2 regions of the Rhizobium sp. PRIMUS64 genome follow, and region 2 is predicted to be linked to the other one. Evidence: predicted binding sites of a transcription regulator. Region 2 holds the regulator's gene; the other holds the start of a gene.
What was found. Region 2 encodes LexA, which represses DNA repair genes until DNA is damaged. Its sites were predicted from a motif close to TGTTCNNNNTGTGTTCNG; they were not measured.
Positions count from the first base shown of each region.

Region 1: a site for LexA is predicted at 1,866-1,883, ahead of MOV76_RS35125 (PA0069 family radical SAM protein). Genes of this name have one in related genera too.

Region 1 is NZ_JALBGX010000171.1:8,691-12,583, reverse strand. Features, by position in the region: partial or broken gene MOV76_RS35145 (4-(cytidine 5'-diphospho)-2-C-methyl-D-erythritol kinase) at 1-212, shown strand, start outside; gene moaB (molybdenum cofactor biosynthesis protein B) at 212-763, shown strand; gene MOV76_RS35135 (hypothetical protein) at 798-1,112, opposite strand; gene MOV76_RS35130 (glycosyltransferase family 2 protein) at 1,294-1,812, opposite strand; gene MOV76_RS35125 (PA0069 family radical SAM protein) at 1,952-3,109, shown strand; gene MOV76_RS35120 (ribonuclease HII) at 3,386-3,893, shown strand, end outside.
Region 2 is NZ_JALBGX010000170.1:5,922-9,814, forward strand. Features, by position in the region: gene MOV76_RS35040 (VOC family protein) at 1-739, opposite strand, end outside; gene lexA (transcriptional repressor LexA) at 938-1,657, shown strand; gene MOV76_RS35050 (ComEC/Rec2 family competence protein) at 1,638-3,893, opposite strand, start outside.

The DNA of each region.
Region 1 (3,893 bases), on a different contig from region 2:
CGCCGGCGCGCGAGATGGTGCCCGAGATTGCGGCTATCGCGGCGATGCTGCAGGCTCACGGCGCGCTTTTGACCCGTATGTCCGGTTCCGGCGCCACCTGTTTCGGCATCTTTGCGACCATGGCTGCTGCCGAAGATGCGGCGGCAGCTCTTCACGACGAGCGGTCCGACTGGTATTTCCAGGCGACGGAAACGGTTTCGGGAGGCGCATGATGGCAGGTCTGGACGAAAAGCGGCCCTTCATCGCGGTCGGCATTGCGGTTCTGACGATCTCGGATACCCGCACGCCGGAGACAGACAAGTCAGGCGACACGCTGGCGGCGCGGATCACAGAGGCGGGCCATAGGTTGGTCGACCGGGGGATCGTGCCTGATGATCGCGCGGAGATTGCCGCGCGGGTGAAGGCATGGACTGACAGAGAAGACATAGACGTGGTCATCACCACCGGCGGCACCGGCTTTACCGGCCGCGACGTGACACCCGAGGCGCTGGAGCCTTTGTTCGAAAAGCGGATGGACGGCTTTTCCGCCATCTTCCACCGGATCTCCTACGAGAAGATCGGCACGGCGACGATCCAGTCGCGCGCCACGGCAGGCGTTGCCAACTCCACCTTCATCTTCGTGCTGCCGGGCTCGCCCGGTGCCTGCCGGGATGCCTGGGACGGCATTCTGAAAGGACAGCTCGACTACCGCAGCGCGCCGTGCAATTTCGTCGAGATCATGCCGCGTCTGGACGAACACCTGAAACGCGGCGCGACGAAGTAGGGCATGGTTGCCCCTGGCGAACCAGGGGCATTCACTATGTGGCCAGGCCCGGCAAGACGGGCATGGTGTCCCAGCTATCACCCGACAGCAGAACGCAGCTTATGCCGTGAACATCCGTGACGATGAGGGTCCAGGTGCCGCTTTCGGCGGCATAGACCTCCAGAATGGCGTTCTCGTTGATCAGTCCGACTGCCGTGAGCTTTTCGGCGAAGTTTTTGTCCAGGAAATTGACGATTTCGGGTCGGCCTGCGCAACTGCGCATCATCTGCGATGCTGCCGAATGCGGATGCGCGATCACCAATGTCGGCAATATGACGGCTATGAGGCCGTAGATCATACTGCGTACCATGACGCACCTCCTTTCGCCGGAAACCGGCAGAAGAGGAGATTTTCGCTGACCTGTTCTGCCGTTCACCGGCATTCCATGGCCATTCCGTTGCGAAGCGAGGCGCTTCGACGGCGCCATGTTCGAATTATAGCGCGAAATCCTATTGGGCGCCATCTTTTGCTCATGGAGAGGTTTGCGGCACCTACCGTGCAGCGCGGGCAACCCAGGACGGAATCAGTTCGCTCGCGAGTTTGCGCGGCTTCTGGCCCTTGACGAATTCGGTAAGCCGCATCCCGCTTTTGGCGATGGCGAGCGCCTGCTTCTTCGGCAGGAGAAAGCCGAGTTCCAGCGGCGGCACGGCACGGCCGACACGCTGGAAGAACGGGCGCCTGTAACCACGCGAGGCGGTGAAGCGCGCCGGCAGCTTGTTCAATGCGACATATTCGGCGATCTCATCGATCCAGCCGGCCTGAGGTCTCGCGCCCGGCTCGACGAAGAGCAGCCATTCGCCGCGGGCGGAGCGGACGATGTCCTTGATATCCCACTGCGAATGGAAGCGGCAGCCGGCGGCGTCGGCCACCCGCGAGGTGCCGTCGCGCGAGCCGTGATCGAGCACGACCACATCGCTCACCAGCCCCTCCACCGCGCCTGCCACCAATACCGATAAGGTCTGCGCCAGCTCAGATTCCTGATCCTGACATTCGAGAACAACCGTCAACATTGACCATTTATAATGCGCCGCACAAATTTTTGCCAGCACCGTTTTCCTCATTTTGTTCTTGCATTGTTCTCGTTTTGCAGATAGGAATTTAATCAGCAGAACGGGCGGAGGCGATGGCTTTCCGCCACGGGAGAATCCGATGAGAGAGCAGTCCCTGGCAGGGCAGGCCGCATTCGCGCCTGCCAATACGGCAGATATTGCCGATGCGATGATCGTTTCCTCCGGTCTGAGAGTCGAGGTCGATCGGCGGCGTGGACGTGGGGCGGGGCTGAACCCGACAGGTCGGTTCGAGGCGCTGCAGCGGGAGACCGTCGACGATGGCTGGCAGACGTGGGAAGAGCTGCCGCCCTTCAAGACAGAAGTGCAGGTCGAGAAGCCGCGCACGGCAATCACCCGCAACGAATCGCCGGACATTCCCTTCGACCGCTCGATCAATCCCTATCGCGGCTGCGAGCACGGATGCATCTATTGTTTCGCCCGGCCGACACACGCCTATATGGGGCTTTCTGCAGGGCTCGATTTCGAGACGAAGCTCTTTGCCAAGCCCGATGCGGCAAAACTCCTGGAGCGGGAACTCGCCAAGCCCGGCTACAAAGTGCGAGTGATCGCGATCGGCACCAATACCGATCCCTATCAGCCGATCGAGAAGGAATGGCGCATCATGCGCGGTATTCTCGAGGTGTTGAACAAGGCGAACCATCCGGTATCGATCGTCACCAAGTCGGCGATGATCCTGCGTGATCTCGACATTCTGCAGGAGATGGCAGCTAAGAACCTGGTGCGCGTCGGCATCTCGGTGACCACGCTGGATCGCAAGCTTGCCCGGACGATGGAGCCGCGTGCCGCCACGCCGCCGCGGCGGCTGGAGACGATCCGCACCCTTGCCGAAGCAGGCGTGCAGACGGCTGTCATGGCCGCCCCGCTCATCCCGGCGCTGAACGACCACGAACTTGAGCGCATCCTCGAATCGGCCAAGGCTGCCGGCGCCGCCGAGGCGAGCTATGTCATCCTCAGGCTGCCGCTCGAGGTCAGCCCGCTGTTTCGCGACTGGCTGCTGCAGCATTACCCCGATCGTTACCGGCATGTGATGTCGCTGGTGCGCTCGATGCGCGGCGGCAAGGATTATGACGCCGAATTCGGCAAGCGCATGAAGGGCGCCGGCCCCTATGCCTGGCAGATCGCCCGGCGTTTTGAAATGGCAGCCCGACGTTTCGGCCTGACACGCCGCAGCGTGCCGCTGCGCGACGATCTGTTCGTGCCGCCCGATGGCAGCGGCGTGCAGTTGTCGTTGCTCTAACCTTTTGTTTTTACGCAATTCCGGACCGAAAACCGCGCCGCACTTTTCCTGGAATTGCCTCTAACCTTTTACGCAATTCCGGACGGGAAACCGCGCCGCACCTTCCTGGAATTGCTTCGAGCTTGCGCATCGGCTCTCGAAAAAACCGCCTGTTTTCGAGCCCGAGCGCAATTCCCGCGGATGGCCCTGACCGCCACCATCCGCCGGAGCGTCCCCGGCCGCCGCCCTGATCCGGGGACTTGCGGGCAATCGGGTTGGCGTGCGAGGTTCAGCCGCATGAAACCTCGCACGTCACCCGATTCTCCCCTGCTTTTCGACACGGTTCCGCTCGCGCCGGATTTCCGGCTGGAACTCAAAGCCCGCAAGGCCGGCCACTGGCCGGTTGCCGGTGCCGACGAGGCAGGCCGCGGGCCGCTGGCGGGACCGGTCGTTGCTGCTGCGGTCATCCTTGATCCGCGGCGCATCCCTGAGGGTCTGAACGATTCCAAGCAGCTTTCGGCGCAACGGCGCGAGGAACTGTTCGTACAGATCCTGTCGACGGCGACCGTCTCGATCGCCTCCTCCAGCTCGACGCGCATCGACGAGACGGATATCCGCAAGGCAAGCCTCGACGCCATGCGCCGAGCCATCTGCAGCCTCGCCATTCCGGCAAGCTACGTGCTGACCGACGGGCTCGATGTGCCGCCCGGCCTTGATTGCCCCGGGCAGGCCGTGGTCAAGGGTGATGCCCGCTCGGTCTCGATCGCCGCCGCCTCGATCGTCGCCAAGGTGACGCGCGACCGGA
Region 2 (3,893 bases):
GGCCGCGATCGGCGGATGAGCCGGCGATCTCGAAATAGGCTTCTAGCCCTTCCGGCGTCATCAGGCTGATTTTCGCGTTCGAAGCAGCAACATTGACGCCAAAACCGGTTTTCTCGACTGCCGCCTGCGCCACGGCAAGGCCGACGAAGGCTCCGAAAGCGGCGGCATCAGGCGCGCAGAGCGCGATCTCGGCAATGCCGGTGACGCCATTGGCATGCGTCTCCAGCGCGCCGCGGTCGGCCGGCAGCGGATTGACGCGTTCGACGCTGAAAAGGAAGAGATCGGGCGCTCGCAGGTCGCCGGCAAAAGCCAGCTTGAAGCCGGCGATGCTCTCAGAACCGTCCGGCATCGTCATCGGCCGGGTGAACTGCAGCATCTCGCCGGCGCTCGATCCGTTGCCGACGAAGTTCTGATGATCGATGCCGGCATCCTTACTGCCGAAAGCAAGCCCCGAAAGCCCCTCCTCGCCGCAGCGGAAGCGGAAGGCCCGGTTGCGGGCGGTGAAAACATTGCCTTGCCGCGCTGAGGCCTCGCTCTCCTCGACACTCGCAATCCCGAGCGGCTCCAGATAGGTCTTGTCGGCAAAAAAGACGCAGGCGTTTTCCGTTCCGAAGGGATGGCGTGCATCGGCGGCAACGGTGAAGCCGAGCTTGCCAAGCCTCTCGCGCGCCAGATCGATATTGACGACGGGCAGCACCACATGATCCAGCGGGTGCGGCTTGGCGGAACGCTCGTTCATGATATCCCTCCTGGAAACGGCAAGAGATGTGCGATGGCGCGCCCCTCAATGCAAGAGATGTGTCCCAATCCGGCGAATGAAAATAAAAATCTCAACGAGTTGGCGCCAAGTTTTACGGAAATTTAGCTACTTGCGGAACACATATGGAACATATAGTGTCTGTTCTGGATTTGTTTCAATCACGAGGTCACAACGTCGATGCTCACGCGCAAACAACAGGAGCTTCTCCTTTTCATTCATGAGCGCATGAAGGAATCCGGCGTTCCGCCATCTTTCGACGAAATGAAGGATGCCCTGGACCTCGCTTCCAAGTCCGGGATTCACCGGCTGATTACGGCGCTCGAGGAACGTGGCTTCATTCGCCGCCTACCGAACCGCGCCCGTGCGCTCGAGGTTATCAAGCTTCCGGAGGCCTACAGCCCCAGCATTCAGCCCCGGCGGGGCTTTTCGCCCAGCGTCATCGAGGGCAGCCTTGGCAAGCCGCAGCCGGTCGCCACTCCTGCTCCCGCAAAACCCGTCGCCGACAACGGCAACTCGGTCTCCGTGCCGGTCATGGGCCGTATCGCCGCCGGTGTTCCGATCTCGGCGATCCAGAACAACACCCACGACATCGTCGTTCCGGCCGACATGCTCGGTTCCGGTGAACATTATGCGCTCGAGGTCAAGGGCGATTCGATGATCGACGCCGGCATCTTCGACGGCGACACCGTGATTATTCGCAACGGCAGCACCGCAAGTCCTGGTGACATCGTCGTTGCTCTCGTCGACGACGAAGAAGCGACACTCAAACGCTTCCGCCGCAAAGGCGCCTCGATCGCGCTGGAGGCGGCCAACCCGGCTTACGAGACCCGGATTTTCGGGCCGGACCGCGTCAAGGTTCAGGGCAAGCTCGTCGGCCTCATTCGCCGCTATCACTGACATCAGGCATTCTAGATTCGGCAAAACTGTTGCTGCGCCAGTCATAGGCGCGATGCCGCATCCATGGCCGCGACAATGCATCGAATGCGGTTGCGACCTCCAGGCCGGCGTCGGCGAAGCGCAACTCGACGGAACCGGTCCTGCGCAGCGTTTCGCCGGTGAAGAGCGTCGCCCCTGAGCGGCAGCTGTTGAAGCGCAGGCGGACCGACGTCACGACGATATCGGCCGCGTCGCATGCTGGACCGAGATAGGCGGCATTGTCGATGACAGCAACCACGTGACCATTGCCAAGCCTTGATGTGCACCAGGCCTTCTTGACGCAGGAAAAGCGGTTTGCTTCACCGGCCGCTGCAGCCGCCCGCATCGCCGACCTTGCTTCGTTCTGCTGATCGCGGGAAAGCCTGACGCGGCGGTCTTCTCCCTCCGGCGGAAGAACAGGACCATCCAGCATCTTCGGCGGGTGATGCGTCGGCAGGACCAGCGCTCTCTGCCACTGGTCGAAGATGAAATCCGGCGGTCTTCCACGGTTGGAAGCCATGGCCCCCGCCTCGACGATTGCGACGAGACCACCATCCTCCGAAATCGCCAGATCCGGCGGCCGGGGAACCGGCAGAAGCAAGAGGACGAGCGTCGACACCGCGATGATCGATGTGCCGATATGGCGCAGCCGGGTGCGGAGCAGCGTCAGCAGCAGAAAGCCTGCGACGGCTATCGCGAAATACGAAGCGGGCAAGCGGCCGATGCCGATGTCGCCACCCCAGCCGGACACCGTCTTTGCGATCGCGATCACCAGATCGAGGCCGAATCCGACGACCTTCCAAGGCAAAACGTCCAGACCGAAAGGCATGAGCAGCATCGCCAGCAACCCGGCCGGCATGATGATGAAGGAGATGATCGGCATCGTCGCGAGGTTTGCCGGCAGGCCATAGGCAGTCAGGCGATGAAAATGCTCGATCGAAAACAGCGCGGTGGAAAAGCCGCCGATCAGCGAGGTCAGGAAGACGCCGCCGAAGAAACCCGCAACCGTAACGACGGGCCGAAAAACCGGCAGCTTCAGGAAAGCGTTTTCGCGGACGCGCCGGTCCTTCCACAGCTGGTAGCCAGATACCAACGCCAATGTCGCGGCAAAGGACATCTGGAAACTCGGACCCAAGACCTCGGACGGTGAAATGGCGAGAATGACGAGCGTCGAGAGAGCGACATTGCGCAGGCTGATCGACGGCCGGTCGAAGAAGACGGCAATCAACATGATCGCCATCATGATGAAGGCGCGTTCGGCCGAGACGGCAAAGCCGGAGATCAGGAAATAGGCCGTGACGGCGATGAGCGCGCCGGCAGCAGCGATCTTCTTGGTCGGATAGGCTTGGGCGACACCGGGAAAGAGGCTGAGCAGCATGCGGAAACCGACGAAGAAGATGCCGGCTGACAGCGCCATGTTGAGGCCGGAGATAGCGATGATATGAGCCAGACCGGACTGGCGCAGCGCCTCCGTCGTCTCATTCGAGATGGCGCGCCGCTCGTCCGTCACCAGAGCAGCGGCAAAAGCGCCGGTGTCGCCGGGCAGGATCGACCTTATGCGGTCGCCGATACCGCTGCGCAGCCGATAGAGACCTTCGAGCAGCGCTTCCGTCGTCGATCTGGCCGCTTGCGGACCTGCCTGCAAATCGACCTTTGTCGGCGCACCGTAGAAGAAGCCGTTGGCGCCGATGCCATCGAAATAGGCACCGAAGGAGAAGTCGTTGAGCTCCGGAAGCGCTGGACCTGCTGGCGGCGTCAGCCGTGCCCTGCCGGTTATGATATCACCGATCTCGAAAGGCGCGTCCGCGCCGCGGGCGATCGCGGTTATGCGCCCCGGCGGCCGCTTCACCTCCGGCGCCTCAGTGCCGGTGACGGCAAGAATATAGCGCCACCGCCCGCGACCATCGCCTTCGCGCCGCTCGACACGGCCGGTCACCGTCGTCGTCACTGATGAATCGAGGATCACGGTCGAAGCCCGTCGGCTCTCGAGCTGCGCCGAGACCACGCCGCAGGCGACAAGTGCAAGCGCCAGCAGCGTTGCCCGCAATGCCGCCCGGCTGCGGCTGGCGATGAGAACCGCGACGGTCAGCACCAACAGGCAGAGCAGCGATGCAACGAGCGGGAAGTCCGATGCCGCTAGAAACCAGAAGGCTGAGCCGGCGCCGAGGAAGACCGGTGAGAACAGCAGCAGGCGGCCATGGTCCGCCTCTTCGCCCAG